DNA from 3 places in the Blautia sp. JLR.GB0024 genome. Region 2 is predicted to be linked to each of the others. Evidence: riboswitches for the same ligand, from Rfam matches in the RefSeq annotation. Region 2 holds a riboswitch; each other region holds the start of a gene.
What was found. A riboswitch is a leader RNA that binds a small molecule or an ion and turns the genes downstream of it on or off. The one in region 2 is predicted to bind ZMP and ZTP.

Region 1: it holds a riboswitch for ZMP and ZTP, as region 2 does, so the genes downstream of both, V8Q34_RS07785 (formate--tetrahydrofolate ligase) here and pflB (formate C-acetyltransferase) in region 2, are expected to answer to the same signal.
Region 3: it holds a riboswitch for ZMP and ZTP, as region 2 does, so the genes downstream of both, V8Q34_RS13075 (IMP cyclohydrolase) here and pflB (formate C-acetyltransferase) in region 2, are expected to answer to the same signal.

Annotation. Positions count from the first base shown of each region.
Region 1 covers NZ_JBANBF010000002.1:831,137-842,072, forward strand. The annotation lists gene V8Q34_RS07740 (potassium channel family protein) at 1-27, shown strand, start outside; gene V8Q34_RS07745 (sensor histidine kinase KdpD) at 120-2,699, shown strand; gene V8Q34_RS07750 (response regulator) at 2,692-3,393, shown strand; gene V8Q34_RS07755 (hypothetical protein) at 3,399-3,584, shown strand; gene dltD (D-alanyl-lipoteichoic acid biosynthesis protein DltD) at 3,659-4,813, opposite strand; gene dltC (D-alanine--poly(phosphoribitol) ligase subunit DltC) at 4,839-5,069, opposite strand; gene dltB (D-alanyl-lipoteichoic acid biosynthesis protein DltB) at 5,109-6,281, opposite strand; gene dltA (D-alanine--poly(phosphoribitol) ligase subunit DltA) at 6,278-7,822, opposite strand; gene V8Q34_RS07780 (carbohydrate kinase family protein) at 8,193-9,161, shown strand; ZMP/ZTP riboswitch at 9,254-9,340, shown strand; gene V8Q34_RS07785 (formate--tetrahydrofolate ligase) at 9,453-10,936, shown strand, end outside.
Region 2 covers NZ_JBANBF010000001.1:323,431-334,366, forward strand. The annotation lists gene V8Q34_RS01420 (HAD family hydrolase) at 1-220, shown strand, start outside; gene thiD (bifunctional hydroxymethylpyrimidine kinase/phosphomethylpyrimidine kinase) at 217-1,026, shown strand; ZMP/ZTP riboswitch at 1,118-1,197, shown strand; gene pflB (formate C-acetyltransferase) at 1,290-3,542, shown strand; gene pflA (pyruvate formate-lyase-activating protein) at 3,529-4,296, shown strand; gene V8Q34_RS01440 (putative manganese transporter) at 4,456-5,352, shown strand; gene V8Q34_RS01445 (hypothetical protein) at 5,426-6,016, opposite strand; gene V8Q34_RS01450 (cold-shock protein) at 6,336-6,536, opposite strand; gene V8Q34_RS01455 (FadR/GntR family transcriptional regulator) at 6,827-7,510, opposite strand; gene V8Q34_RS01460 (sodium:solute symporter family protein) at 7,777-9,237, shown strand; gene V8Q34_RS01465 (C-terminal binding protein) at 9,234-10,208, shown strand; gene V8Q34_RS01470 (4Fe-4S dicluster domain-containing protein) at 10,224-10,436, shown strand; gene vorB (3-methyl-2-oxobutanoate dehydrogenase subunit VorB) at 10,458-10,936, shown strand, end outside.
Region 3 covers NZ_JBANBF010000004.1:463,821-474,756, forward strand. The annotation lists gene V8Q34_RS13035 (GNAT family N-acetyltransferase) at 1-140, shown strand, start outside; gene V8Q34_RS13040 (SGNH/GDSL hydrolase family protein) at 144-806, shown strand; gene V8Q34_RS13045 (methionyl aminopeptidase) at 803-1,675, shown strand; gene V8Q34_RS13050 (M48 family metallopeptidase) at 1,669-2,262, shown strand; gene V8Q34_RS13055 (helix-turn-helix transcriptional regulator) at 2,367-3,296, shown strand; gene V8Q34_RS13060 (class I SAM-dependent rRNA methyltransferase) at 3,318-4,517, shown strand; gene V8Q34_RS13065 (hypothetical protein) at 4,601-5,053, opposite strand; gene V8Q34_RS13070 (hypothetical protein) at 5,061-5,231, opposite strand; ZMP/ZTP riboswitch at 5,629-5,707, shown strand; gene V8Q34_RS13075 (IMP cyclohydrolase) at 5,799-6,512, shown strand; gene V8Q34_RS13080 (phosphoribosylaminoimidazolecarboxamide formyltransferase) at 6,540-7,718, shown strand; gene V8Q34_RS13085 (NAD(P)-dependent alcohol dehydrogenase) at 7,923-8,972, shown strand; gene V8Q34_RS13090 (LacI family DNA-binding transcriptional regulator) at 9,266-10,267, shown strand; gene V8Q34_RS13095 (ABC transporter substrate-binding protein) at 10,302-10,936, shown strand, end outside.

The DNA of each region.
Region 1 (10,936 bases), on a different contig from region 2:
GTAAGAGCGCTGGCAAAGGCGAGATAGCCGGCGCTCTTTGCCTTTCCCCGCATAATTTATTTGATTCCCGCGGGAAATAGGCTATAATAAACCAAACAGCGCAGAAAGGGGGAGCCGGGATGGAGACGGATAAAAGCGGCAGGCTGAAGATCTTTTTCAGCTATGCGGAAGGAACAGGAAAGATAGGACAGATGCTGCGGGATGCAGCGGAGATGAAAAAAGAGGGCTGCGATGTAGTGGTCGGATGTGTTCCCCTGGAGCTGGATTTGGGGGAGAAAATGGAAAAGCTTGCCCCCGTTTTTCATAATTATCAGGGGAATCTGTCCCCGGAGTTTGATCTGGACAGCGCGATCAGAAGAAGGCCCGGGCTTTTGGTCATAGACAGGCTGGCCCACGGGAATGCTCCGGGTTCCAGGCACAGAAAGCGTTATCAGGACATAGAGGAGCTTCTTCGGGCCGGGATTGATGTGTATACGACCCTGAATGTACAGCAGATAGAGAGTCTTTCGGATGTGATTTCCTCCCTGACCGGCAGACCGGCAGGGGAGCGCGTTCCGGATAAAGTATTCGATCAGGCAGACCAGGTGGAATTTGTGGACGCGGAACCGGAAAAGGTACGGGAGTGCCTTGGAAATAATGCTGCGGATACAGGTGTCCTCACTGCCCTGCGGGAGATGGCCCTCAGAAGAATGGCGGACAGGATCAATAAGATCGCGGAAAAGGGGGAGGATGTACAGGAGACCTCCTATCCGGGAGAACATATCCTGACCGGAATCTCCGCATCTCCCTCCAACGGCAGGGTGATCAGGACCGCGGCACGTATGGCGGATGCGTTCCACGGGGCGTTTACCGCTCTGTATGTGCAGACGTCCCACGATAAAAATCTGCCGGATGCAGATAAAAGGATATTAAAAGAGAATATGGAACTGGCGGAAAAACTGGGAGCCAGGGTCATCACCATGTACGGGGATGATGTGGTCCAGCAGATCGCAGAGTATGCCAGAATGGCAGGTGTATCAAAAATTGTGCTGGGCCGTACCAAATGGATCGGAGGCCTCTCTTTTTCCAGAGTCAGCTTTGCCGACAAACTGACAGCACTTGGCTCCAATCCTGATATTTATATTATCCCATCCATGGAGCAGAATACCGGTACTGCGGGATTTCGCATAAGGCACAGCAGAACCGGCTTCACCTTCAAGGATACCCTGAAGACAGTGGGCGTGCTGCTGGCCTCCACGGGGATTGGCGGATGGATGTACAGCCATGGGATTTCAGAGGTCAATATTATCATGCTGTATATTCTGGGGGTAGTTCTCACCGCCATGTGGACAGAGAGCAAGGCATACAGTCTGGTGAGCTCCTTTATCAGTGTATTTACCTTTAATTTTTTCTTTACACTCCCCAGATATTCGTTTAAAGCCTACGGGCCGGAATATCCTGTTACCTTTATCATTATGTTCCTGGTGGCATTCCTCATTTCCACCCTGACGACCAGAGTGAAGGAGCAGGCGCACCAGGCAGCGGAAAAGGCATACCGCACGGAAATCCTGCTGGAGACCAGCCAGAAGCTGCAGAAGGCCAGGGATGTGTCCCAGATCATCCGGGAGATCATGGTGCAGATGGAGAAAATGCTGGGCCGAACGGTTATCTTCTATATGCCCGATGAGAAGGGAAATCTGGTTCCCAGAATGGAAAAACAGGATATGTCGGATGCCGGGCAGTATCTCAATGAGAAGGAACAGGAAGTGGTATCCTGGGTGTATCAGAATAATAAGCATGCGGGTGCCACAACAGATACGCTGCCCGATGCAAAATGTCTGTACCTGGCTGTGAGAGGCAGGAAGGAAGCTCTGGCAGTGGCAGGTATTGTTATGGGGGCTGAGGAACTCACTGCTTTTGAGAGAAGCCTGCTGCTTGCCATGTTGAATGAATGTGCCCTGGCACTTGAAAAGCAGAAGCTGGATGAGGAGAAAAAGGAAGTGGAGATGAACGCCAGACAGGAGCGGCTGCGGGCTAATCTGCTGCGGGCCATTTCCCATGACCTGCGCACTCCGCTGACCGGTATTTCCGGAAATGCCAGTGTGCTTTTAAACGGCAGCGCCCAGATGGAGGAGAGCCAGAGGCATAAGATTTACGGGGATATTTATGACGATGCCATCTGGCTCATCAACCTGGTGGAGAATCTGCTCTCTGTCACAAGGATTGAGAATGGGACCATGAACCTGAAGCGGCAGACAGAACTTCTGGACGATGTGATCAACGAGGCCATGCACCACCTGGACAGAAAGAGCGGAGAACACAAGATCACAGTGAAGCAGGAGGACGAATTCCTGATGGCCAGGATGGATACCAGGCTGATCGTGCAGGTGTTTATCAATATCATAGACAATGCCATCAAATATACACCGGCCGGGTCAGAGATTAAGGTTCATGTGTTCCAGAAGGATGGATTTGTGTGGACGGAAATTGCGGACAACGGAAACGGGGTGGCGGATGCGGATAAAAATAAGCTGTTTCAGATGTTTTATACGGCAGAGAATCAGAAAGGGGATGGCAGGCGCGGGCTGGGACTTGGCCTTGCACTCTGTAAAGCCATTATAAATGCACACGGCGGAGAAATCGGGGTAAGGGACAACAGCCCCCGGGGAAGCGTTTTCTATTTCACATTGCCGGCAGAGGAGGTAGTGATACATGAATAAACCATTGATACTTATTGTGGAAGATGACAAGGCTGTCAGAAATCTGATGGGAACCACACTGGATATGCAGGAATACCGATACCATATGGCTAAAAACGGGGCACAGGCCCTGATGGAGGCGGTATCCCAGAGGCCGGATGTGATCATACTGGACCTGGGGCTGCCGGATATGGACGGTGTGGACCTGATAAAAAAAGTGCGGTCCTGGTCAAATGTACCGATCATCGTGGTAAGTGCCAGGAGCGAGGACGCGGATAAGGTAAGCGCACTGGATGCGGGGGCAGATGATTATCTGACGAAACCTTTCAGTGTGGAGGAGCTGCTGGCAAGGCTGCGGGCAAGCCTTCGCAGGGCTATGTATCAGAGCAGCGGGGGCGTGGAGGACAACGCGGTCTTCGTGAACGGGGATTTGAAGATCGATTATGCATCCGGTTGTGTGTTTATCAGGGATGAGGAGGTCCATCTGACGCCGATTGAGTATAAGCTGCTGTGTCTTCTGGCTAAAAATGTGGGGAGGGTGCTGACGCATAACTTTATACTGAATGAGGTATGGGGGAATGTGATGCAGAGTGATGTGCCTTCGCTGCGGGTGTTTATGGCGACGCTGAGGAAGAAGATTGAGGAGGAGCCATCGGAGCCCAAGTATATACAGACGCATATTGGGATTGGGTATCGGATGATTAAAAGGGAGTAGTGAGCATGAAAAACACCGCGGCCGGCAGTCCGGAGAGAAGACTGCCGGCCGCGGTGTTTTTCATGGGATTCAGGTTGTGGGGGAAAGAGGCTAGGGATGGCGTTGGAGAAAAAAGAAAAAAGAAGCCGCCCCGCGGCTTCAAAATTGGGAATATAGGAAGGGTGGGGCGGTGGAGAGGTTGGCGGTCATGAAATAGAGGTAGAGGAGCATGAGGAGGATGTAGAAGGAGAGCACCTGGAGGAGGAAACGGACTTTGCGGTTGGTTTTAAGGTTTTTTATAAAAGTTGTAAAGGCTTTCATTGATCAGAACCCATCCTTTCCGTCCTATGTGGACTTGATCTTCAAAGAAGTATTTGGTGTATTCATCTGTTGAGAAATCGGCAAGTTCGGCGTTGTAGGCGGAGGCAAGACTGCGGATGTTGGAGTAGTAGGTTTCCCGGGCAGTACGGGGAAAACCGGTGTAGTCGTAGTAATAGCCGTTAACAGGGAGAATGACCAGAAGAGGTTCGATGTCCATGTCGCGGCATACATCCAGGAAGCAGCGGAGGTCGTCGTATTCGGGGGAGGAGCCGTAGCCGTGTATCGCTTTTTTGTTGCGGCCTTTCTTTTTGGCCAGGTGGGGTTTCAGCTTTTTGTAGTTTTTGTCGTCTATGTAGAATTGGTTCTCCTGGTGGCGGGAGCCGTCTTCCTCGGCCTTGGCCAGCCATTTGGTCCAGTTTATGGATATGTCAGTGGCCGGCGGCGCTTTCTTTTTTGCGGTGAGGTCAAAGAGAAGAGGGACGGTGATCTTTTCTTTCTCGTTCAGAAAGTGCTGCCAGGCGCCGGCTATGAGGGTGTCCTCTGTGGTTGCGGTTTTGGTGACCCATACGCGCTCATATGTGCTTAAACGGTCTTTGGTTTTGGGGTCATCTTTCAGAAGCGTATGGGTGCGGTCTATGATGTATTGTTTTGTTTTCGGTGAGAGGTTTTCGTTCTGCAGCATGCCCAGATAGTTGTTCTCAGAGAAGCGGGAGGCAAAGGCCTGGGGCAGGATGCCGGGTTTTCTGAACCACTGGGGGGATAGGAAAAGGACGGCCTTTTTCTGGCCCTCCCCTACGGCGCTTAAAGCAATGGCATGGCTCAGGGACTGGTAATAGCCGGCACCTATGAGCATGGGCTCAAAGTCACTGTCCGCGAACATAGAGGAAGGATGGTACGGGGTGTCCTGCCCGTGCATAAACTCGGAGGAGCCGAATACCAGAAGGCTGTCAGGGCCAAGATTTTGTTTTATGGTTTCACGGGAACGTGTCTTTGTCTCGTTGGCCCAGGTGGAAAATGTCCGGGAGTCCGGAATCTTCCTGTCACGGACAGCCAGGTGGATGCCTGCCGCGGTGACAAGGAACAGCACGAAGGCCGTGAAAAATGCAGTCAGTCTCTTCATGTTTCTTACGCCTGCCTTTCTCTGGTCAGCATTTGGATTTTACAAGATTGAGGATTTTTTCCGGGGTATCCATTTCTTCCCTGGTGACCTCTGAGGGGGCTATGACGATGCTGCATTCCTCCTCAAGGCCGGCCAGAAATTCGGCAAATCCCAGGGAATCCAGAAGACCGGACTGGAAAAGCTCGGTTTTTAAGTCTTCTTTCACAATATCATCCTCACAGATCTCTGCTAATAAATCTAAAATTTTTTCTTCCATTTTGTTTTCTCCTTTTTCTGTTAAAGTTTATTGAGGATATCAGGCGGTTAAAAGCTCCAGGAATTTTCCGGAGAAGATAAAGAAGCCGAATATCACCAGGTTTATGGTAAGCAGCCAGGAGACTGCCTTGTATAGTTTCCGGTTTTTATATTTTTTGTAGAAGCCTGATTTTTTCTGGTAAACTTCTGTGGCCGACAGCAGAATGCCGTGGTAGAGTCCGTATAGTATGTAGGATGGCGTGACGCCGTGCCACAGTCCCATAACGCCCATGTTGACAATAAATCCGGCACAGGCTCTGTTTAAACGGGTGGAGAACCATTTCTTCTTAGAGCATTTCATAATGAAACGGGTAAAGAGGAAATCGCGGAACCAGTGGGACAGGGTAATGTGCCAGCGGTCCCAGAACTCTTTTATATCCAGGCTCCGAAATGGAGCGCGGAAGTTGTCCGGCAGCCTGACACCCAGAATATAGGCGGTTCCCACTGCCATGAGGGAATAGCCTGCAAAATCAAAGAACAGGTAGAAGCCGTACAGCCAGGCGTAGCCTGCGGCGAAATACCAGGGGGCGTCCCGGCGTCCCATGGACTGCTCACATATAGTGAGAAGGGTGTAGAGCTGGGTGCCCAGCGCCAGCTTGTAGACCAGGCCCAGCAGTAGTTTGAAGATACCTTCTGCCAGCATATCCAGATATTCTGCCCTTGGCAGGATGCGCATCCAGTCATCGTGAAACCGGCGGCTTCTGTCAATGGGACCGGAGCTGATGGAGGGAAAGAAAAGGAGGAATCCTGAAAATTCCAGGAGTGGGACCTCCAAAATGATTCCGTCGTAAATCTCTATGACCATCTGGATGCTGCGGAAGCTCATATAGGAAATGCCGGTGAATCCGAATATGTTCATATGGAACAGCGGCGATAGTTTACATAATATAAGGGGCAGCAGCATGGCTGCCAGGAACAGGTAGTATTGTTTTTCATTCCTGCCGTTTTTGGCGCGGACAGCAGCGTAGCCGCGCACCACCAGATAGGACCATCCGTAAAAGAGAAGCAGATAGAGGAACTGTCCGGGGCTGTGGCCGAAGACCAGTACTATGAAGACCAGGGATACGGCCAGGGTATAATGCCCCATCTTTTTTTCCATGATGCCCAGAATGACGGCAGGAATCAGGAATAAAAAGAGGCAGATAAAGAAGGAAAGCCCTTCATAAAAACTCAAAGAACTGCGCTCCCGAGGGCCTTTCTGTCAACCTTGCCATTTCCGGTCATGGGAAGCCTGTCCATGAAGATGAGTTTTTTCGGTATCATGTATTCCGGAAGGAAGGTGCGCAGACTCTCTTTCAGCATTTCCGCGTAAGTACGCTCCGGCGCCGTCATGCCGGGGCAGACCAGATAGGCACTGATGCTTTTGACACGCCCGTCTTTTATGTTGGGGAGTACGGCAGCTTTTTCTATCTGGGGGAGACGGAGAAGATTGTTTTCAATATCCTCCAGCTCGATTCTGTATCCGTGCAGCTTGATCTGCAGGTCTATGCGTCCGCAGTAATAGAGCATGCCGTCTTTCAGATATCCTTTGTCCCCTGTGCGGTATCCCTGTGCGGGGATTCCCTCTTCTGTGTATGTAAAAAAGTGCTTTTCTGTCTGCAGTGTGTTCTGATAATAGCCGGGGCTTACGGTATTGCCCAGTATGATGATCTCCCCTTTTTCTTCCTCAGGAAGTACGCGCCCGTCGGGACCGCAGATCTGCAGCGTGGTGCCGGGTTTTAGCCTGCCTACAGGCAGAGGGGAAGTGCCGGCAGCCAGCTCTGGCGTTATTTCCACCTGGGTGACTGCCACGGTGGACTCTGTGGGACCGTAGGTGTTCATGACTTTTGCAGAGGGGAAACGCTCCAGAAGCCTGCGGGCTGTCCGGTTGGTAAGGGTTTCCCCGCAGAACAGAAATAGTCCGAGGTTTGGCAGAGCCGTCTGTGCAAAAGCCGGGTCTGACAGGCACACATCGGCAAAGGATGGTGTGGAAACCATAATTGCGGCATCCGATCGTTTCAGGGATTCCAGCAGTTTCTGGTAATCCTTCTGCACATCCTTTGTCAGACACCAGAGAGTTCCGCCCACCGCAAGGCATGTATACAGATCCATTACGGACAGATCAAAGGAAAAGGGGGCCTGATTCAGGAATACCTTTCCCTTTTTGGCATTGGTGGAGGTTCCCAGGGTGATGGACCAGTCCAGGAAATTGCTGAGATTCCTTTCCGTGATCGTGACGCCCTTTGGGGTTCCTGTGCTTCCGGAAGTAAATATGATATAAAAGATATCATCCCCGGAAACCGGTTCGGGTACGGTATCGCCCATGCTGTTATCCATGCGGGACAAATCTGTATGTACGATGACATCAATATCCTGCAGGGAAAGGATTCGTTTATCCCTGCAGTCCGCATGGAGAGGAGAGAGGGAGAGAAGAATCGGGGAATCCAGGGCATCCAGAATCATTTCCACCCGGGAGTCCGGCACTGAGGTGTCAATGGGGCAGTAAGCCCTGCCTGATTTGACACAGGCCAGAAATGCCGCAGGCATCAGGGGATGTTTGTGGCCGTATACAGCTATGGGGGCATAGTTCTGTCCGCATTGCTGCTCAATATGACGGGCCAGACGCTCAGAATATAACTCCAGCTCTCCGTAAGTAACAGACTGTCCGTCGCAGCAGATGGCTGTTCTTTCCGGGCAGATGGAGGCATATTCCCATATTTGGTTCAATATATTCATAAAATTCACCTCAATTTCGACGTTTTTCTTACCTTCTTAATTACACCATAGAATTTAAAAGAATTAGCAGGCTCAATTTTAAAGAAATTCTAAAGAAAACCTTTCGATTCATTAAGAATAATTCGTAACTATTCAGCCAGCTGAATCGTTACGGGTATTCGCCCATTAAAAATCGCTTTGCGATGGGGCGAATACCTGCCGCCACTACTCTTTTGCACGGTCAGCGCAGTAAATGCGCAGACCTGACTGAACAGTTACAATAATTCTACATACAATGTATTTTTTATGAATAATTGTGCCGCGGTACTTGCGTAAAGCAGGCAAAACGAATATAATTCACAGTAGAATAAAACGGACAAGGAGAACATATATGAACAAGAATTTTGACGTTATCGCGCTTGGTGAGCTTTTGATCGACTTTACGGAAAACGGAGTGAGCGGACAGGGCAACCCCATTTTTGAGGCAAATCCCGGCGGAGCGCCGTGTAATGTGCTGGCTATGCTCAATAATCTTGGAAAAAAGACATCTTTTCTGGGAGTTGTGGGTAAAGACCAGTTCGGTACATCCCTGAGAAATACGCTGAACAGCCTGGGAATCGATACCAGTCATTTGTATGAGGATCAGGAAGTCCACACAACACTGGCGTTTGTCCATACTTTTGAGGATGGAGACAGGGACTTTGCGTTTTACAGAAATCCCGGTGCGGACATGATGCTGAGCGTTGACCAGATAGACGAAGAATACATAAAATCAGCCAGAGCCTTTCATTTCGGCACCCTGTCCATGACCCATGAGGGTGTGCGCCGGGCGACTGCAAAGGCTATTGATATTGCTAGAGAAGCGGGACTTCTCATCTCTTTTGACCCGAACCTGCGCCCTCCGCTGTGGAGCAGCATGGAGCTTGCAAAAGAACAGATCGCATACGGTCTTTCAAAATGTGACCTCCTGAAGATTTCCGAGGAAGAGCTGGAATTCATGACCGGGACGAAAGATGTGAAGGAAGGCGCCCATATGCTGCTGTCCCGGTATCCGAATCTGAAGCTGATGAACGTGACCATGGGAAAAGAGGGAAGCACAGCGTTCCATGAGGGCAGGGAAGTATTCCACGCACCGTTCCTGCAGGAGAATACTATTGAGACAACAGGAGCAGGCGATACCTTCGGTGCATGCGCACTGAATTATGTGCTGGAGCACGGAATTGAGGGTCTTACAGAGGACCAGCTCTATGAAATGCTGGAATTCTCCAACGGAGCTTCCTCTCTTATCACTACAAAGAAAGGGGCACTCCGTGTTATGCCCAAAAAAGAAGAAGTATTAACGTTTATCGCCGGAAAATAGAGTAAAATTGTCGAAATGTTGTTGTGAATTTTTAATATAATACAGCATTGACAGTAATCGGAAATTGTGATAAATTATAGACATAACAAAATAATAGTTTTGATTTCTGACGGATTACAATGTGGAGCACCACAGTGAAATCAAAATGTAAGTGAGAGCCGACCGTCTGGGCAACGTTTGTAATTGTGTAATTGACAAATGTTGCCCTTTTTTTTCAAAAGCATTCATATGCAGACAGCGGCGGAATCATGCAGAAAACAAGACTATTGCCATGAAAAGGAGGGTATTAACATGGGATTCAAAACAGACATCGAAATCGCACAGGAGTGCACAATGGAGCCAATTACCAAGATTGCAGAAAAAGCAGGTATTGATGATAAATATCTGGAGCAGTACGGTAAGTACAAAGCTAAAATTGACTACAATCTGTTAAAAGAATCTGATAAACCGAACGGAAAACTGGTTCTGGTTACAGCTATCAACCCGACACCTGCCGGAGAAGGAAAGACAACCACAACCGTAGGTCTGGCTGATGGCCTTCAGAAATTAGGTAAAAATGTAATGGTAGCGCTCCGTGAGCCATCCCTGGGACCGGTATTCGGTGTAAAGGGCGGTGCTGCAGGCGGCGGTTATGCACAGGTAGTTCCAATGGAAGATATCAACCTGCATTTTACAGGTGACTTCCACGCAATCGGTGCGGCAAACAATCTGCTGGCAGCAATGCTGGATAATCATATTTATCAGGGCAACGACCTGAACATTGACCCAAGAAAGATTACCTGGAGAAGATGTGTTGACATGAATGACCGCCAGCTTCGTTTCGTAGTTGATGGTCTGGGCGGAAAGACAAACGGCTGTCCGAGAGAAGACGGATACGATATCACAGTTGCTTCCGAGATCATGGCTGTTCTGTGTCTGGCAAAAGACATTACAGACCTGAAGGAAAGACTGGGAAGAATCATCGTTGGTTATACATATGGTAAGGTTTCCGAGCAGAAACCTGTTACAGCTCATGACTTACATGCAGAAGGTGCTATGTGCGCACTGCTGAAAGACGCTCTGAAACCGAACCTGGTTCAGACTCTGGAGCATGTACCAGCAATCGTTCACGGCGGACCATTCGCTAATATCGCTCACGGATGTAACTCTGTGATCGCTACCAAGATGGCACTGAAATTAGGCGATTATGCTATCACAGAAGCAGGATTCGGTGCTGACTTAGGCGCAGAGAAATTCCTGGATATCAAATGCCGTATGGCTGGCCTGACACCGAGCGCAGTTGTTATCGTAGCTACTGTACGTGCCCTGAAATACAACGGCGGCGTGCCGAAAGCAGAACTGAACAACGAGAACCTGGAAGCACTGGAAAAAGGTCTCCCGAACTTACTGAAACATGTAAGCAATATCACAAACGTTTACAAACTGCCGTGTGTTGTTGCAATCAACGCATTCCCCACAGATACCAAGGCAGAGCTTGACCTGGTAGAAGCAAAATGTAAAGAACTGGGCGTTAATGTTGCACTTTCCGAAGTTTGGGCAAAAGGCGGCGAAGGCGGCGTTGCACTGGCTAAAGAAGTGGTACGTCTTGTGGAAGAACCGAATGACTTTACTTTCTCCTATGAACTGGAAGGAAGCATTGAGGACAAGTTAAACCAGATCGTTCAGAAGATCTACGGCGGCAAGAAAGCTGTTCTGACTGCAAATGCGCAGAAACAGGCTGCTCAGTTAGAAGCTCTTGGATATGGAAACTGCCCGATCTGTGTGGCTAAGACACA
Region 2 (10,936 bases):
AAATCCGCGCATTTATGAGCTGGCGATGGGGATTTTAGGTACAAAAAAAGAAGAAACTCTGGTGTTTGAAGATGCATATTTTGCCGCAGAGACAGCAAAAAAATCCGGGTTTACAGTGGCAGTTATACGCGATTTTTATTCGGAAAAGGACAGAGAAAAACTGTTGAAACTGGCAGATATTTATCTTGAAAGCTGGGAAGAATGGGGGAAAAACAGATGAAAAAGGTATTGACGATCGCCGGTTCGGACTGCAGCGGAGGAGCCGGGATACAGGCGGATATTAAGACAATAACCGTTCATAAAATGTACGCCATGAGTGTGATCACAGCTCTCACGGCACAGAATACAACAGGCGTATACGGCATCCGGGAAACAGATGCGGAGTTTGTGGCAAAACAGATGGACTGTGTTTTTACGGATATTCGTCCGGATGCAGTAAAAATCGGTATGATACCCAATGAAAAGATTATCCGTGTGATTGCAGAAAAGCTGAAAACATACCAGGTACAGGATGTAGTTTTAGACCCGGTCATGATTTCCACAAGCGGCAGCAGACTCATGTCCAAAGATGCGCAGGAAGCTCTGAAAGAAGAGCTTTTTCCTCTGGCAGCAGTGGTGACACCAAATCTTATGGAGGCGGAGGCACTCTGCGGATTTTCTGTCAGTACACCGTGTGAGATGGAGCGGGCAGCAGAAAAAATAGCGTGTTACGGTTCCGGCGCTGTCCTTTTAAAAGGCGGACATCTGGCAGATGGAGCTGATGACCTGCTGTATGAGAAAGGAAAATACATCTGGTTCTCTTCAAAGAGGATAGAAAATCCAAATACACACGGAACAGGATGTACACTTTCCTCGGCTATTGCCTGCAATCTTGCCGCCGGATACGCCCTGGAAAGAGCAATTAAGAACGCAAAAAATTATCTGACCGGTGCGCTGCAGGATGGACTTAATCTGGGTGCGGGCAGTGGTCCTTTGAACCACATGTACAGATTACCGCCTTTTGCAAATGGCTATCCATTCCGGTAATAAGTAATCTTTTCTGCAGCAATGTATACTAAAAAGAACATAAAAGTTCCATTCCTTTTATTGACAATTCTTAAAAAAATGCTTTATACTACAAGTGTTATATGACTGGCGGAAGTGGAATGAACCACAGGGAGTATAACGTTGATTTAGCCGACCGTCTGGGCAGAAGCTGTCTGGATAGGACCGGCTTTTTTTAATGAGTCCGGTCACATTACAGTACAGTTTCCGACACAATTATTGTCTTAGAAGGAGGACTTGCAAAGATGAATAACTTCAAACAATGGGATGGATTTAAAGGTAGAATCTGGAAGGAAGAAGTCAACACACGTGACTTTATCCAGCACAACTACGCGCCGTATGAAGGAAACCAGGACTTCCTGGAAGGACCCACAGAAGCCACGGAAAAACTCTGGTCTGCACTTTCAAAACTGCAGAAAGAGGAGCGTGCAAAAGGCGGCGTTCTGGATATGGATACGGAAATCGTATCCTCACTGACTTCCCATGGGCCGGGCTATATCAGTGAAGAATTAAAAGACCTGGAAAAGGTAGTGGGGCTGCAGACCGACAAACCGCTGAAAAGGGCATTTATGCCTTACGGTGGTATCAAAATGGCGGAAGATTCCTGCACATCCAATGGCTACACACCGGCTCCGGAACTTCATAAAATCTTTACAGAATATCACAAAACGCATAATCAGGGTGTTTTCGATGCGTACACACCGGAGATGAAAAAAGCCCGTCATAACAAGATTATCACAGGACTTCCGGATACCTACGGCCGCGGCCGTATTGTAGGTGACTACAGAAGAGTGGCACTTTACGGTATTGATTTCCTGATGGAAAAGAAAAAAGAAGATTACGATAACTGCGGCTGCGGTATCATGACAGATGAGATCATCCGTCAGAGAGAGGAAATCACCATGCAGTACCGCGCTCTGGCCGATATGAAGAAAATGGCTCAAAGCTATGGATACGATATCTCCAAACCGGCCGAGAATGCCAAAGAAGCAGTCCAGTGGCTGTATTTCGGCTATCTGGCAGCCATCAAGACACAGAACGGCGCTGCCATGAGCGTGGGCCGTGTGGGAACCTTCCTGGATATCTATATTCAGAGGGATTTGGAAAATGGCATGCTGACAGAGAAAGAGGCACAGGAACTGGTTGACCATTTTATCATGAAACTGAGAATGGTTAAATTTGCCCGCGTTCCTTCTTACAACCAGCTCTTCTCCGGCGACCCGGTCTGGGCTACCGTGGAGGTGGCAGGTATGGGACAGGACGGCCGTTCCATGGTGACAAAGACGGACTACAGAATCCTTCACACACTGGAGAATATGGGACCTGCGCCGGAACCGAACCTGACGGTCCTCTACTCATCCAGGCTGCCTGAAAACTTCAAGAAATATGCTGCTTATATCTCTGTGGAGACCAGTTCCATCCAGTATGAGAATGATGATGTGATGCGCCCTGTATGGGGAGATGATTACTCCATCTGCTGCTGTGTATCAGCTACACAGACCGGAAAAGAGATGCAGTTCTTCGGTGCCCGGGCAAACCTGGCAAAATGCCTCTTATACGCTGTCAACGGCGGTTTGGATGAGAAGTCAAGAGTGCAGGTTGGACCGGAATACAAACCGATCACCTCCGAATATCTGGAATATGATGAGCTGATCCGTAAATATGAGATCATGATGGACTGGCTGGCAGGACTGTATGTAAATACTCTGAACCTGATCCAGTACATGCATGACAAGTATTACTATGAAGCAGCGGAGATGGCACTGATCGATACCGATGTCCGCAGAACCTTTGCAACAGGAATCGCAGGATTTTCCCATGTGGTGGATTCCCTTTCTGCTGTAAAGTATGCCAAGGTGAAGGTGATACGCGATGAGGAAGGCGTGGCTGTGGATTTCGAGACAGAAGGAGATTTTCCGCGCTACGGAAATGATGATGACCGGGCGGATGATATTGCAGTCTGGCTGCTTCACACATTCCTTGAGAAGTTGAAAAAATACCCCACCTACCGCAATTCCGAGCCTACAACCTCAATCCTGACCATCACATCCAATGTGGTTTACGGCAAGGCCACAGGCGCTCTTCCGGACGGCAGAAAAGCAGGAGAACCCCTTTCACCGGGAGCTAATCCAAGCTACGGTGCTGAGAAAAACGGTCTTCTGGCTTCCTTAAACTCTGTTGCCAAGCTCCCGTATGAGTGGGCACTTGACGGAATTTCCAACACACAGACCATCAATCCGGGTGCCATCGGACATTCCGAGGAGGAGAGGATCAACAATCTGGTCCACATACTGGACGGATACTTTGACCAGGGCGCACACCACTTAAATGTAAATGTGTTTGGCATAGAGAAGCTGGTGGATGCCATGGAACATCCGGAAAAAGAGGAATACGCCAACTTTACCATCCGTGTATCCGGCTATGCGGTGAAATTCATTGACCTGACACGCGAGCAGCAGCTTGATGTGATTGCCCGCTCCGCACATGAGCGCATTTAGTTTGAGAAAAGGCTCCATCCATTCCATAGAAAGCTTCGGTTCCGTGGATGGACCGGGTGTCCGGTTTGTGATCTTTTTGCAGGGGTGCAAAATGCGCTGCCAGTTCTGCCACAATCCGGATACCTGGAGCACCAGTTCCATGGATATGATGTCAGCAGATGAGCTTTTAGGGCAGGCACTGCGCTATAAAGCATACTGGGGAGACAAGGGCGGAATCACTGTCAGCGGCGGGGAACCGCTGTTGCAGATGGATTTCCTGCTGGAGCTTTTTACCAAGGCAAAGGAGAATGGCGTGCATACGGTTCTGGATACATCCGGGAATCCGTTTTCCAGGCACGAGCCGTTTTTCCATAAATTCAACCGCCTTATGGAAGTCACGGATTTACTGCTTCTTGACATAAAAGAGATCGACAGTAAAAAGCATAAGATCCTGACAGGATGCAGCAACGAAAATATCCTGGATATGGCCGGATATCTGGCGGAAATCCGGAAGCCTGTATGGATTCGCCATGTTCTTGTGCCGGAGCGGAACGATTATGACGAAGACCTGATACGGCTGGACGCGTTTGTTAAAAGCCTGGGCAATGTACAGCGTTTTGAGGTACTGCCGTATCACACACTGGGGATTTTCAAATGGCAGGATATGCGTATTCCCTACCCCCTGCAGGGAATCGAACCGCCCACAAAAGAGCGGGTGGAGAATGCAAATAGACTGCTTCATACAAGTGAATATACAGGTTATCAAAACGCATAAAAAGAGCGGCAGCGGAAAGACACGGGATTTCTGCTGCCGTTGCCTGTTTTTAGGTATATCTGTAAAATATAGTAATCCGGCGTTGAGTTTGTCCCGGTTTTATGCTATGATTAGAAACTGGCACAGTGATGAACTCTGATGCGGAAGGGAGCTGTATGAATGGTACTTGACGTGATCTTGGATGCTTTGCTGGATACGGCGAAGCTGATTCCTTTCCTTTTCCTGACTTATCTGGTCATGGAATACCTGGAACATAAGACAAAAAATAAATCGAAACAGATTATGCGAAAGTCGGGACATTTTGGTCCCCTTATAGGCGGCATTGTGGGGGCGTTTCCCCAGTGCGGATTTTCCGCTGCCGCTGCCAGTCTTTACTCCGGCGGGGTTATATCCGCAGGAACACTGCTGGCTATCTTTCTCTCCACTTCAGATGAGATGCTGCCCATCTTTATCTCCGAATCCGTGGCTGCAGGCACAATCCTGCGTATTCTGGGACTGAAGATCGTACTGGGAGCTGTCTCGGGATTTGCCATTGACATATTATGGCGGTTCGGCGGCAGGAAGAGAAGAGAGCGGGAAGAATACAGACATATACACAGGGACCACCATGAAAAAGAGATCCATGATCTGTGTGAATCCGAACACTGCCACTGTGAGAACGGCAGTATCATCAAATCTGCTTTTCTCCACACCCTGCAGATCACGGTTTTCATATTCCTGGTTTCCCTGGGGATCGGTTTCTGCGTGGAGCTGGTGGGCAGCCATAATATCGGTTACTTTATCAGCAGCAAACCCATGATCGGTGTGTTACTGGCTGCACTGGTGGGCCTTATTCCCAATTGCGCCTCCTCTGTGGTCATCACACAGCTCTACCTGACAGGAATCCTGGGAGCAGGACAGATGATGGCAGGACTTCTGGTGGGAGCCGGAGTGGGCGTTCTGGTGCTTTGCAGAACGAACAAAGGAATGAAAGAGAATCTGGGACTCATTGGAATCCTTTATGGGACAGGTGTGTTCTGGGGGATTCTCATAGAGATGCTGGGAATTGTATTATAATGAAAAAGGCGAGCAGTAAAAAAGCTGACATTTCTGTATGAGATGCCAGCTTTTTTTGTGTCCATAAGATTTCCTATATCACCTGTATCCGGAAGGCAGTGGTCTGAGGCGGAATACTGGCCGTCTGGAAATTGGCATGGTTGATCCTGACCATCTGCCCGGGGCGGAGCGCCCGAAGGCTGATGGGATTTCCAAACCGGTTCAGAATAACAGTATCGTCCGTGACTGTGAACCGGATCTGGCTGTTGATATCATTGGGATTTCCCGTAAAGAGGAACCTGTTTCTCAGGTCAATGGAAGCAATCCGTCCATCCGTGGTATTGGTCTGCGGACGGGGATTTCTCCTGACAAGAAGGAGAAACGCATTGGCCTGGGGCGGGATACTTCGTGTCATCCGTGAGGAAAATACGGCATTTATCCACATACCCTGCCGAAGCTGACAGGCGTCAACACGCTGTCCGAACATATTCAGAATCACAGTGTTTCTGCCTATATTCAGACGTAAGGTCTGTATGGAAGTGGTCTGATTTGCCTCGGGAACGGCATAGGAGATAAGGATATGACCGATCGAATTATTAAAACAGAATACCTCTTCAATCAATGCATTATCTATGCGCATAATATTGCCCTGCTGAATGATTGTACCGCGGGGGTCATTGTTCATAATATGTGTACCTGAACATTATTTGTTGGTTTATTATATGCAGATCGTTTGATATTGTTATTGCATAAAAGTTTGCATAGGGGATAAATACGGATAGGAGAGTTTTGGAAAATAAGAATTTTGTCAGCAGAAAATTTATATATAAATGAATCGTGAAATTCAGTTAATTTAGGTTGAGCCAGCAAGGAATACAAAATAAACCCCGCCGACTTAGCTGTAACATCAATCATAGCTCTGACTAATTGATATACAGATTACGAATACCTGCTGTTGTGGATCACAGCCAGGTATTCATAAGACAGTGCAGTGATATTCTGGTTTAAGCAGCACACACATTAACGGCCTGCATGCCGCGGTTTCCTCTGGTCAAGTCATAAGTCACGGCCTGGCCGTCCTCAAGAGATTTGTAACCGTCACAATTAATTCCTGAGAAATGTACGAACACATCAGATCCGTCTTCCCCTGTAATAAATCCGAAACCTTTTTCTGAGTTAAACCATTTTACTGTACCTTTATTCATGAAAGATACCTCCTAATTTTTATATGCATTTTACAAAACAAAAAACGCATATAACAGTAAATCATGAATAAAAGAATGACTTACGGATATATGCGAAATCAAGGCTTTATCAAAACACTTGTTACAGATTAACATAGAAAATGGGGAATGTCAAGCGGAAAATGAAATGTCTTTACCAATATTTTCGTCATCTATTTATACCATGTGGTTTCAGGCGCCGCTGTTCACAATGCTGTGTATCGCAGCTTGTGAACAGTTATGCCGCTGCGATACACAGCGGAGAAGACTCTTTATGTGAAAGTCTGGATGTGATAATCCAGAAATCTTTCCGCCATAGAATAATCTCTTTTTTTTATGGCATTTAGAATCATTTCATGTTCCTGGTAAATAGAATCTACCTTTGCATTGTCTTTTCCGTTAGACGTAAGCCTCTGTATGATGGTTTCCAGATGATTGACGGCAAGAGCAGAGATGGCATTAAAAATGGAAATAAAAAAAGGATTTCCGGATAAACAAACGATAGCCTTATGAAAATCAATATCTTTTAAAGTCCTTTCATGGACAGAGGATGAATCGGCATAGGCAGATAATTTTTCATCCAGAGAAAGGATTTCCTCTTCAGAAGAGGAAGCAATCACGCTTTTGACTGCCCCAAGTTCTATCCATTTACGAAATTCCATGAATTCATCAAGAGCTCCATCATTCAATATGAGCATAATAGAAAGTACATCTGTCAGGGAACTTTCCGCGTTATTTACAATATAATTTCCCTCCCCATGGCGTTTCTCTACAATCCCGATCATTTCCATTGCCCGAAGGGCTTCACGGACAGATGTTCTGCTCAGATGAAAGAGAGTGGTCATATTTCGTTCAGAGGGAAGTTTATCCCCGCATTTTAATTCACCGTTTGCAAGCATTTTCTGTAATTCACTGATAATTATCTGATAACCTTTCGGTTCTGATTCTTTTTCCATTTGTTTTCCTCCGACCATTTAACGTAAGATGGCATGAAATACCATTTACCTAATAAAATATCATTTTATAAGAAAAAAATCAATGGTGTTGTGGGAGAGATTGTAAATAATATACAAAAAATGCGTGCCAAAAATCTGCATATTTTACAAATAGAGAAAATGATATCTGAAAATTATTGACAACTGGTCGTACCAGTGTATAATGTACTTAATAACTGGTATGACCAGTTCGCGCGCGGGGCTGGTGAACGGAAGGAGGTATTCCTTTGAGTGGTTTGGATATCGGTATTATTGTTTTTTATATGGCAGGTATGCTCTTTATAGGTATATATTCCGGTAAAAAACAGCAGGATTCAGATGATTATTTTGTGGCAGGCAGAAAAGCGGGTGTGTTTTCCATTACATGTCTGTGGCTTTCTTCCTGGATAGGAGGTGCTTCTATTGTGGGGACTGCCGAGAGAGCGTATTCCATGGGGATAACGGCAGTCTGGTATGTGGTTGTCATTGCAGTCAGTCTTGTGATTTTTGCGTTTACGTTTACAGGAACCATAAAAAGGCTGAGTACAAAATTGAACTTACTGACATATCCGGATTTTATTGAAAGCAGATACGATTCCAAAACGAGAATGGTGGCAACCATCTGTACAATTCTGGGTATGATCGGGTTTGTGGCGAGTCAGTTTCTGGCAGGAGGGAGTACATTAAGTGCGCTGACAGGATGGGACTCAAAGGTTTCATTGATTGTAGTTGCAGCAGTGATCACATTTTATACTGCTTTCGGGGGTCTCCTTGCGGTCACCTACACGGATTGGGTACAGACCGTAATCTTACTTCTGGGTATTGTGATCCTCGGGGTTCCGCTCAGCATTATGCATATGGACGGCGGTATATCAGCGATTCAGTCATTGCCGGATTCCTATATGAATCTCGGAGCATGGGGGTGGCCAAGTATCATCGCACTGGGATTAACGACCTTGTTTTCCTTCTATACAAATATGGATGGATATACCCGGTGTATAGCGGCAAAAGATGTGAAGACATCCAGAAGAGGCTCTCTGCTGGCTGCTGCGGGAATTTTCATCATTGCGGTGTCAGCCACCTTTTTAGGACTGAGTACAAAGGTTATTATGCCTGATCTGCCGGATAGCAGAAATGCGCTGTCTTATTTGATCATCCATATATTTCCCCAGGGACTGCGGGGAATTGTAGTGGTGGGAATTATAGCTGCCATAATGTCTTCAGCAGATATTTTAATGCTGACAGCATCTACAAATCTAACGAAGGATATCTATCAAAGATATATCAACCGGGATGTGACGGATAAAAAAATAAGACATTTAAGTACGTGCTGTTCCTTTGGAATAGGATTTGTGGCATTACTTTTTGCAATGTACCGGCAGGATATTATTGATGTTTTGTTTATTGCACTGACGATTAATTCTGCCGGATTATTTCTTCCAACCGTTCTCGGAGTGTGCTGGAAGAAAGCGAACAGCAGCGCAGCCTTTTATTCGGCGGCCTGTTCTTTGGCAGTCGTACTATTTTGGTTTTTGGGCAATGCCCTGAAGTGGGGAAAAATTTTTGAGACAGACAGTTTCTGGCCCGGGCTTGCGGTGTCAGCGCTGCTCTTTTTCCCGATTAGTATTTGGGGCAGACAGACGCCGGAAGAGAAAGCAAAACTGAAAGTATTTCAATCAGCAGGAAAACAAGGAGGTAAAGAAGAATGAAAGTTGTATTTACAGTATTTCCAGAAACAAAAGACAGAGATTTACAGACAGAGATCAACTGCCTGCCCCCGGATGCGGAAATATTGAGGGCAGTGTATGAACCGGAACATTTAGATGCTTATTATGAGATTTTAAGCCAGGCAGATGCAGTGATTTCAGACTTTGCGCCTATCAGAAAAGAAGCAATTGACAGGATGCAGAAATGTAAAATTATTGCACTGGAAACGACAGGCTTTAACTTTGTGGACGTAGAGTATGCAAAAAGCAGGGGAATCGCTGTGACCAATGTATCAGGCTACTGTACACAGGAAGTGGCTGACCACACTTTGGCTCTGATTCTTTCTCTGGAGCGTCGTTTCCCTTATCTGAGAAGGAGAATTGAGGAAGACTACGCATGGGAAATGGAAACTATTCAGAAAATGGGAGTGCACAGAATCGAGGGGCAAACGCTGGGAATCATCGGATTTGGCAAAATCGGTAAAGCGGTTGCGCAAAGAGCCCGGAGTTTCGGAATGAAGATCGTGGCCTATGATCCATATGTGTCAAAAGAGGTTATGGACAATATGAATGTGAACCGGGCAGAGCTGGATGAACTGCTGGAAATTTCGGATATCATCAGTGTACATATGAACCTGACAGAAGATAATGAGGGGCTTTTGAACATGGATATGTTCCGTAAGATGAAAAAACAGCCGTTTCTCATCAATGTAGCCAGGGGCGGAGCTGTCGTAGAGGCAGATTTGGTACAGGCCCTGGATTTGGGGCTGGTAAAAGGTGCAGCGCTTGATGTTCTGGAAAGTGAAACCCCGGATTTAACTAAGAATCCGCTTCTGCACAGGGACAATGTGATTTTAACACCGCATACAGCCTTTTATTCGGATGAGGCATACCGGATCTCACTGGAAATCGGAGCGTACAATGCGAGATATTACTGTGAAGGGAAAATGGGCCAGGTGCAGAATTTACTGTAGACAGAGGAGGAAATTATGGAGAAAGTAATACTTCATCTTCACCGCTGCAAAGCCTGCGGAAGATGCATAGAGGAATGTCCCAAAGGGGCAGTCAGCAGATCTGGAAAAACAAATAAAAAAGGGTATGAAGTCGTGGAAGTCAATCAGGAACTGTGCGTAGCCTGTGCCACATGTTACACGGTATGTCCGGACTATGTATTTGAAATCTGTTCCGGGAAAGTACAGTGAGAAGAGGAGGGACAAAAGTCTATGGAAAAGGTATTGATGAAGGGAAATGAAGCGCTGGCTGAAGCTATGATCCGCAGCGGGTGCCGTTTTTACAGCGGCTATCCCATTACGCCCCAGAATGAGATACTGGAATATTTAAGCCAGCGGATGCCGGAGGCAGGAGGAACCTTTATACAGTCCGAATCAGAACTGGCAGCCATTAATATGGTATTAGGAGCAGCAGCGGCAGGCGCCAGAGCCATGACTTCTTCTTCCGGCCCCGGTTTTTCACTGATGCAGGAAGGGCTTTCCTATCTGATCGCAGGTGATATTCCGGCTGTGATCGTGGATGTAGCCAGATTCGGAAGCGGTATCGGAGAAATCAGCCAGGGACAGTGCGATTATAAGCTGGTAACAAGAGGAAACGGACACGGAGATTCCCATCTTCTGGTATTAGCCCCGGCATCTGTTCAGGAGAGTGTGGATCTGATGATGCAGGCATTTCCTCTGGCTGAGAAATA
Region 3 (10,936 bases), on a different contig from region 2:
ACAATACGCCGTCCCGGAATGTGGCCAGAAGAAACGGCATGACGATAACAGGTTCCTTTGTGAAGCATTACTATGGGCTCGACATGCCCCATGACCTGTTTTGCATTACAAGAGAAGAATACGAGGCAATGGAGAAATAAGAGATGAAAAATGTATTATGCTATGGAGATTCCAATACCCACGGATATGACGGCGTGACCGGGGGCCGTTTTCCCTGGGGCGTGCGCTGGACCAGTCTGGTGCAGGAGGCCCTGAAGGAGGAACAGGTTCGAATCATCGAGGAAGGACAGAATGGAAGGACGACCGTCTGGGATGATCCCATTGAAGGGATGAAAAGCGGGCTGAAATACCTGATTCCCTGTCTGGAAAGCCACAGCCCTCTGGATGTGGTGGTGCTGATGCTGGGGACAAATGATATAAAACAGCGGTTTTCCCTGTCTGCGTCCGATGTGGCAGCAGGAGCGGAGACTTTGGTGAAGACCATAAAGATGTATTTCCGGGAGAACCGGGAGCCGGTGCCGGAGATTCTGCTGGTATCTCCTCTTAAGATCCGGGAGGAGATCGTGGACCACAAATTCTCCCCCATGTTCGGCGGAGAGCGGGCAGTGAAGATCTCCGGAGAGCTGGCCGGATATTACAGGGAGACAGCGAAGCGGCAGGGCTGCGCCTTTTTGGATGCGGCGTCTGTGACTATGCCCGGTGCGGAGGATTCTGTCCATCTGGACCCTGAGGGACACAGAGTTTTTGCGGAGGCTGTGACAGAAAAATTAAGGGAGATTTTAAGGGAAAGGAAGGAAATAAATTGAATCGTTTAGGGAGAAATGATGTCTGCTGGTGCGGCAGCGGGAAAAAATATAAAAAATGCCACGGACCTTTTGATGATAAGCTGATTCATCTGCAGTCCCAGGGGCGAATCGTCCCCAAGCGGGAGATCATTAAAACACCGGAGCAGATCGCCGGGATCAGGAAGAGCGCTGAGATCAATGTTGCCATTCTGGATTATGTTGCAGAGCATATCAAAGAGGGAATATCTACAGCCGAAATTGACCGCTGGGTATATGACATCACCGCAAAGGCAGGGGCAGTGCCGGCCCCTCTCGGCTATGAAGGATTTCCAAAGAGCGTCTGCACCTCCATTGACAATCAGGTGTGTCATGGCATTCCCTCAGAAGAGATCATTCTTAAGGAGGGGGATATCATCAATGTGGATGTGTCCACGATTTTGAACGGCTATTACTCTGACTCCTCCAGAATGTTCTGTATCGGTGACGTGGGGGAGGAGAAGGAGCGCCTTGTGCGTGTCACAAAAGAGTGTGTGGAAAAGGGACTGGAGCAGGTAAGGCCCTGGGGTTTTCTGGGGGATATGAGCCAGGCAGTCCATGAGCATGCAGAGAAAAACGGTTACAGCGTAGTGAAGGAGATCGGAGGGCACGGTATTGGCCTGGATTTCCATGAGGACCCATGGGTTGGGTATATCGGCAGGGCCGATACAGGCATGGTGATGGCGCCGGGACTTATGTTTACCATAGAACCCATGGTTAATATGGGCGCCAGTGATATCTTTATTGATGACGAAGACGGCTGGACTGTTTATACAGAGGACGGACTGCCCTCCGCCCAGTGGGAGATCATGGTGCTTGTGACAGAGAACGGACCGGAGGTCCTGGCATGGTAAAGACCTCCGGGAAAAGTGTAAAGATTTATCATCTTACGGAGAACGGACTGGACATCCAGGTCACAAAAAAAGCCATCCGCAATATGTATCTGCGCGTGGGCGCGGACGGGAGCGTTCGTGTATCCGCACCGCTTCGGATGCCGGAACATGATATCAGACGTTTCATCCGGGAGAGAAGTGACTGGATCGAAGCAAAACGGCAGGGAAAAAGAAAGAGTCCGCAGCCCTGGGAATTATATGAAGGCCCGGAGCGGGAGGAAAAGAAGCGGGAGTGCAGAACACGTCTGGAGGAAATACTGCCTCAGGTCATACGGGAGTGTGAAGAGAGAGTGGGTGTCCACGCCGAGGAGTGGCGCCTGCGGGATATGAAAACCAGGTGGGGGACCTGCAATGTGGAGAAAAGGAGGATCTGGCTCAATGTCTGGCTGGGGGAATATCCCAGGGAATGTCTGGAATATGTGGTCACCCATGAGCTGGTCCACCTTTTAGAGCGGGGACACAACCGGATTTTTTATGGATATATGGATGCGTTCTGCCCCCGGTGGAAAAGTGTGAAAACCCGCTTAAACAGCGGGGTGCAACCGTAAGTTTACATGGATTTCCTCAAAAGCAACAGGAAATTGGTAGTGTTTACATGAACGCAATTCTATAATGATTCCAAAATCAAGATTAAGAAATGGAGGAAATCATTATGAGTTTTGGAGAGAATCTGCAGTATTACAGGAAGAGGGAGGAGATCACGCAGGAACAGCTTGCAGAGAAGATGGAGGTGTCCAGACAGACAATTTCCAAATGGGAAGCAGGTACTTCTTATCCTGAGATGGAAAAAATCCTGCAGCTCTGTGATCTGTTTTCCTGCAGTATGGATACCCTTATGCGGGGAGACGCACAGGCGGAGCGTGTAGAAGATTCCTCAAAATATGAAGAGCACATGAACAGCTTTGGAAAAGCAGTTACTTTATGTGTGGGATTACTGATAATAGGAGGTGCCTTCACCACTCTTTTTGAGGGGATGGAAGGTTTTATGAAAAATCTGCAGGATATTGTGATGCTGCCCTTTGTGATCGTAGCTGTACTGACGGTGGTGGTTGCAGGAATCCGGCACAGCGATTTTACAAAAAAGCATCCTTACATCCAGCCCTTCTACACGGAGGAGGAGACAGACCGGTTTAACCGCGTCTTTTCAGTGAGGATCGCAGCAGGTATCGGGATCATTCTGATGAGTATTGTGGCAGATGAACTGCAGAAGTTTCTGCCTGCGCCTTTTGGGGTGGAGGCATCCGCATTTTACAGCTTTGTGATGCTTCTCATGGTCAGTGTGGGTGTTATGCTTCTGGTCCATACAGGCCTTGCAAAAAGCAAATATAATATAGAGGAGTACAATAAAGAGCATGATCCGCTGTACCGTGAGCGTCTGACACCGGAGCAGCTGCGTATGCTGGATGAGGAAAGCCATATGCCGCTGGCTGCCAAATGGTCGGCCTGTATCATGATCGTGACAACGGCAGTTTATCTGCTCTGGAGTTTTTTACAGAATGCCTGGCAGGTGAGCTGGGTCCTATTCCCGGTAGGCGGCCTGTTCTGCGGAATCGCTTATATTGTGCTGGGACAGAAAAAATAGAGAAAATGGAGGAAGACACACATGAGTCTTGCAATTGCGACACTGAAGAAGGGGGAGGGACGTTCCCTGAAAGCGGGAGGTCCGTGGGTATATGACAATGAGATCGCCAGTATCCTGGGAAGCTTTGAGAATGGGGATATGGTGATCGTTCACGATTTTGACGGCTATCCCCTGGGCAGAGGATTTATCAATACCAACTCCAAAATCAGAATCCGTATGATGACAAGGAAGTCAGAGCAGGAAATAGATGAGGAATTTCTGAGGAAACGGGTGAGGGATGCCTGGGAATACAGGAAAAAAACAGTGGATACAAGCAGCTGCCGTGTGATCTTCGGTGAGGCGGATTTTCTGCCGGGACTTGTTGTGGATAAATTCTCTGATGTGCTGGTGGTACAGTCACTGGCACTTGGGATTGACAGGCTGAAGGGGAAGATACTGGAACTTCTGAAGGAGGAGATGGCCCGGGACGGTGTGGTGATCCGCGGTGTTTACGAGCGGAGTGACGCCAAGGTGCGAAGACAGGAAGGGATGGAACTGGTAAAAGGATTTATCGGGGAACCCTTTGATACAAAGGTGGAGATCTGCGAGAACGGCGTGAAGTATCTGGTGGATGTGGAAGACGGACAGAAGACCGGATTTTTCCTGGACCAGAAGTACAACAGACTGGCCATCCAGAGATTATGCAGGGATGCAGAGGTGCTGGATTGTTTCACGCATACAGGGTCCTTTGCACTGAATGCAGGGATTGCAGGGGCAAAGAGCGTGCTGGGCGTGGATGCATCAGAACTGGCTGTTGAGCAGGCAAGGGAAAATGCTGCGCTGAACGGGCTGTCAGAGACTGTAACATTTATGTGTGAGGATGTGTTTGAGCTGCTTCCCAGGCTGGAGGAGCAGGGGAAGAAGTTCGATGTGGTAATACTGGACCCGCCGGCGTTTACCAAATCGCGGAATTCTGTAAAGAACGCTGTGAAGGGGTATCGGGAGATCAATCTGCGGGCTATGAAGCTTGTGAAGGACGGGGGATTTTTGGCTACCTGTTCCTGTTCGCATTTTATGTCCTATGAGATGTTTACACAGACCATCGGGCAGGCGGCAAGAAATGTGCACAAAAGACTGCGGCAGGTGGAGTACCGGACACAGGCAGCGGATCATCCGATTCTTTGGGCCGCGGAGGAGTCTTATTATTTGAAATTCTATATTTTTCAGGTGTGTGAGGGATAAAAAGAAACGGACAGCAGACTATGCAGAGGGCCAGTCAGATATGGCTGGCCTGTTGGTACCGGCGCGGAGGGGCGCAGCGTGTATTAGTGGGGATTTGCTTTTGCGGTAAAGCTGTCATTTTTGATCTTTTGCTCAAAATCCGCTATGGATTCTGCTCTGGCTGCATATATAAGCCAGGTATTTAAAATGGCTGTATTTTTCTGTTCCATAATTACTTTTCGTAATTGTTCAGATACGCTGCCCAGGGAAAGCAGCAGTTCCAAAACGGCATCAGCTTTTCCTTCTGTCCTTTTTGCCTCCATCTCGTCTTTCATCAATTCTTCCAGTGCTTCACACATTGTTTTCACCTCCTTGAATTTTTCCTGATTGGCACGGACAATTAAATTCATTACCGATTTATACAGGATATTTCCTTTATGCTTTCCGTATTGCTCAAGTAAATGCTTTACGGTTTCGATTTCTTCCAGTTCATCAGTCAGGCTTTTCAGCCACAGGTTCTGGGTTTCTGACAGTTCTTTTGTCAAGATGAGCTGCATGGGTATTTTATCGCCCCTTTTCCTTTTTGATGATCAATACATCAATTTCCTTTGGCTTGGTTCCAAGCTGATGTTCATTCTCAAAAAGCAGAGTATTCGCTTCAGTCTCCAGTTCAATTTGTATCCCGGCATAAAAGGCCGGATGCCACTGCAGTACATGTGGTCTCTGTTCTTCCATGTAAAACCTCCTTTTTATTTAATTGTCACTTGCAGGAGGTTTTACACTCTTCCGAAAACCCCTGCTGATAAAGGTGATAAAAGCACGAATTTTCCGAAGGGACAGGCCGGATGGCAGTGGCCTGCTGTTATGAAATGTTCTAAGATATTCTGAATCCTGGGATGGATCCAAAATTAGATATATTTTTAGAAAATATGCTTTTTTCTATTTTAACACACTATCTGTCCTGCCGCAATAAAATTATAGTCCTATAAATCATTCTGTCCGGGGAGAGTTTATTCCCCGGGCTGATCATGGGAAGGAGCGGCTGCAGGATACGGATAACATGGGAGTGAAAGGTTTTTGATAAAAATTGTCAAAAAGCGTTGACAAGGGGAGAATTCCGTGATAATGTTTAAATTGCTTATATGACTGACGGAAGTGGAATGAACCACAGGGAGTATAAGTGTTGGAAGCCGACCGTCTGGGCAAGTATGTTCAGAGTGTGGGCTTTTTTTGTTGTTATGAAAAGTTGTCGGTTGGTCGGCAGCAGTTTATTATGGTCAAAATGAGAAGGAGAAGGAATTCATGAAAATGTTATCACTTGAAAATGAATTGAGAGAAAATGCGTACCCGGGCAGGGGAATTGTTATTGGTAAGTCTGAGGATGGAACAAAGGCAGTTACTGCATATTTTATCATGGGCAGAAGTGAGAACAGCAGAAACCGTGTGTTCGTTGAAGAGGGAGAGGGTATCCGCACCCAGGCATTTGACCCGTCTAAGCTGACTGATCCCAGCCTGATTATATATGCACCGGTACGTGTGATCGGAAATAAGACGATCGTCACCAACGGTGACCAGACAGACACTGTCTATGAAGGTATGGAAAAGGGAATCTCCTTTGAGCAGTCCCTGAGAACTCGTGAATTTGAGCCGGACGGCCCTAATTATACACCGAGAATCTCCGGTATCATGCAGGTGGAGAACGGCACATACCACTATGCCATGTCTATTTTAAAGAGCAATAACGGCAATCCTGAGAGCTGCTGCCGTTATACATTTACCTATGAAAACCCGGTTAACGGAGAGGGACATTTCATTCATACTTATATGCATGACGGCAATCCGCTGCCGAGTTTTGAGGGAGAACCGAAGCTGGTGGGAGTTCCCAATGATATCGATGCATTCACAAAAGATGTGTGGGAGAGCCTGAATGAGGACAATAAAGTATCTCTGTTTGTACGTTATATAGATATCGCAACCGGTGAGTATGAAACCAGGATCGTGAATAAAAATAAATAATAGAAAAGCATAAAGGAGAATCGGAATATGAAAGAATTAGCGTTAAAGTACGGATGTAATCCGAACCAGAAACCTTCCAGAATCTATGTGGCTGACGGCAGCGAGCTTCCTATCGAAGTTTTAAGCGGCAAGCCGGGATATATTAATTTCCTGGATGCTTTTAATGGCTGGCAGTTGGTGAAAGAGCTGAAAAAAGCCACAGGGCTTCCGGCAGCAACTTCCTTTAAACATGTGTCTCCGGCAGGCGCGGCAGTGGGACTTCCTATGACAGATGTGCTGAAAAAAATCTACTGGGTAGACGATATGGGCGAGTTATCACCGCTGGCATGTGCCTATGCGAGAGCAAGGGGCGCTGACAGAATGTCCTCCTTCGGAGATTTTATCTCCCTGTCTGATGTGTGTGATAAAGACACAGCAATGCTGATCAAGAGAGAGGTTTCCGACGGTGTTATCGCTCCCGGATATACCGATGAGGCACTGGAAATCCTGAAACAGAAAAAGAACGGCAACTACAATGTGATCAAGATCGACCCGGATTACCAGCCGGCTCCGCTGGAGCATAAAGAGGTATTCGGCATCACATTTGAGCAGGGAAGACAGGAGCTTTCCATTGATGATGAGCTGCTTTCCAATGTTGTGACAGAGAATAAAGAGATTCCTGCAAATGCGCTGATGGACCTGAAGATTTCTCTGATCACACTGAAATATACACAGTCAAATTCCGTCTGTTTCGTAAAAGACGGACAGGCGATCGGTATCGGCGCAGGCCAGCAGTCACGTGTACACTGTACCCGTCTGGCAGGCCAGAAGGCTGATAACTGGTGGCTGAGACAGTGCCCGAAGGTACTGGATCTGCCGTTTATCGACGGTATCCGCCGTGCTGACAGAGACAATGCCATTGATGTTTACATCGGTGAGGAATATATGGATGTTCTGGCTGACGGAGCATGGGAAAAGATCTTCAAAGAGAAACCGGAAGTGTTTACACGTGAGGAAAAACGCGCATGGCTGGACAAGCTGACAGATGTCACATTAGGTTCTGATGCCTTCTTCCCGTTCTCAGACAATATCGAGCGCGCTTACAAGAGCGGCGTAAAATACATCGCAGAGCCGGGCGGCTCCGTACGCGATGACGCAGTCATTGAGTGCTGCAATAAGTACAATATGGCGATGGCATTTACAGGCATTCGTCTGTTCCATCACTAATTGATTTCGCCTCCGCTTTGGGGCAGAGATAAGACCGGAATTTCCGGTTTTATCCCTGCCTCTTTTTTTATTATGGAAGAAATCGGAATAAAAAAATTCAAAGAAATTTGAAGGAAAAAGACATGAATTTCACTTGTGATATATACGTTTCTGACTTATAATGAAGTCACATAATGTACATTCATAAGAGGAGGAAAACAAGAGATGGAAGGCATGATGAAAGTAGCAATAATGACGGATATCCAGAAGATGGATTTTGAAGAAAGACCCATCCCCCAGCCAAAGGACGACGAGGTTTTGGTAAAGCTGGATTATGTGGGAATCTGCGGTTCTGACCTGCACTATTATGAGACAGGGGCAATCGGGGATTACGTGGTAAAACCGCCTTTCGTACTGGGCCATGAGCCGGGCGGAGTTGTAGTGGAAGTCGGTAAGGATGTTAAGCATCTGCAGGTTGGTGACCGTGTGGCACTGGAGCCGGGAAAAACCTGCGGACAGTGTGAATTCTGCAAGGAAGGCAAGTATAATCTCTGCCCGGACGTGGTATTCTTTGCAACTCCGCCGGTTGACGGTGTGTTCCAGGAATACGTTGCCCATGAGGCAAATCTCTGCTTCAAGCTGCCGGACAATGTCAGCACTCTGGAGGGCGCTCTGATCGAGCCTCTGGCAGTCGGATTCCATGCTGCGATCCAGGGAGATGCTCATCTGGGACAGAAGGCTGTTGTCATGGGCGCAGGCTGTATCGGTCTGGTCTCCATGATGGCTTTAAAGGCCAGAGGTGTCAGCGAAGTTTATGTTGTGGACGTGATGGATAAACGTCTGGAAAAAGCCATGGAGCTGGGTGCCACAGGCGTCATCAACGGTGCAAAAGAGGATGTTGTGGCTAAGGTCAAAGAGCTGACCGGCGGCAGAGGAACCGATGTGGTGATCGAGACTGCAGGCGCGGAAGTGACCTCCAGACAGGCGATCCTTATGGCAAGAAAAGGCTCTACCATTGTGTTCGTGGGATACAGCAGGACAGGGGAAGTGACCCTGCCTATGAGCATTGCCCTTGATAAGGAGCTGACCTTTAAGACCGTATTCCGCTATCGTCATATCTATCCTATGGCAATCCAGGCAGTTGCGGACGGCAAGATCAATCTGAAAGGTATTGTGACAGATGAATTCCCGCTGGATGAAGCGGACAAGGCTATGGAGTTCTCTATGAACAACAAGGCGGATATTGTGAAAGCAGTTATTAAGATTCATGAATAATTAATTAGATAGAAGAGGAGAGCCTCACTGGCAGCGAAATGCCGGTGAGGCTTTTTTTGTGCCGGGAAATCAGGGAGGCGGGACAGAAAAAAGAGGGATTTTATCAGTAAATTGAAAGAAATCATATGAAACTCATGAAACAAAAGTAAAACAAATGAAACAATATTGACATTTTACATGGCTGTTTCTATAATAAGTCTCATAAAGTTGGTTGAAAAGCACAAGGGAAGGGTAGAAAATACTGGAAAATATTGTAAAGTGCACAAAAGAGAGGTGATGTAAATGGGGCAACCATAAGAGATGTGGCGAAAAGAGCAGGAGTATCACCGGCCACTGTTTCAAGATATTTTCACGGGAAGAACATTGTGACAACAGAGGCGGCAAAGCGGATTGAGGAGGCTGTCCGGGAGCTTGCATATACACCTGTGTATAAACAGAAAAACCCCGGTGTCATAGCTGTTCTGATTCCGAACCTGAAGCTGGCGTATTTCAGCGAGGTGCTGAGAGAGCTGCTGGAGGCCGTGCCGAGATACGGATACAGGATGGTATTTATCCCTGTTACGGAACAGGGGGAGGCATACAAACAATTTTTTAAAGAGCTGGATATTACGGGAGTTATCTATCTGGAGGAAAATGCAGACCAGGATATGCTGAATTATATAGCAGCCAAGAATATCAAGACAGTCATGTTCGGTGCGATCAGTGCTGACAAGAGATGTAAGATGATCCATATCAATGATTTGGCAGCCGCCCATGAGGGAGCCAGATATCTGCTTAACCTGCAGCACGAACAGATTTTGATCTTATCCGATTATCCGAAAAGCATCAGTTCCGGATTTCAGCGTATTACAGGATGCAAAAGAGCTTTTGAGGAATTCGGTCTGGAGTTTGATGAGAATAAGGTGAAATATGGTGAGCTGACATATGACAGCGGTTACCGGATGACTGCACAGGCCATCAGAGAAGGGATCACTTTTACGGCTGCCTTTGCTTTCAGCGATGAAGCAGCCCTGGGTGTGATCAGTGCGCTGTCTGAGGTGGGACTGAAAGTTCCGGAGGACGTATCTGTGATGGGATTTGACGGAATCAGCTTATCCAGACAGGTGACACCGAAACTGACTACCATCAGCCAGCCTATTAAAAAAATGATAGAACAGACACTGGATACATTCCAGAATCAGAAAAAGGAAGAAAATATAGAGATCACACTGCCCTATCGGCTGGAACAGGGAGAAACCTGTGTTGTCAACCAGAAAAGTAAAGCAATATCAAAGGAAACTGTAAACAGGAAATAAAAATACGGAAAGATGAAAGGTATGGAGGTACAAAATGAAAAAAGGAATGTGTATGATGCTGACACTCTTAATGGCAGGTTCTCTGGCAGCCTGCGGAAACTCCCAGGCAGATGCAGGTAAAGACGAAGCAAAAAAGGATAACAGCTCAGAGAAGACAAAAATCTCATTTGCACTCTGGGATGAAGTGCAGAAACCGGTGTTTGATGAGATCGTAGAGAAATTCGAGACAGAAAATCCTGATATTGATGTGGAACTGCAGCTGACGCCGTGGTCACAGTATTGGACAAAGCTGGATGCAGCCATGGGCTCCGACAGTGCAGCAGATGTTTTCTGGATGAATACATATCTTCCCAAATACGCAGAGGCCGGTGTTCTGGAACCCCTGGACGAATACATTGAGAAGGATAAGGTAAATATGGATGACTATGTAAGTGTTGTAAAAGATGCTTACAATTACAATGATGTGCAATACTGTATGCCGAAGGGAATGGACACTGTACAGGTCTTCTACAACAAAGGTATTTTTGAAAAATACGGTGTGGAGGAACCACAGGCAGGGTGGACCTGGGAGGATATGAAGAATCTGGCAGGACAGTTAAAAGCTAAGATTGAAGAAGCAGGCTCCGATGAATACCCGATTTTGATGGAACTGGATCCACAGCCGTCTTT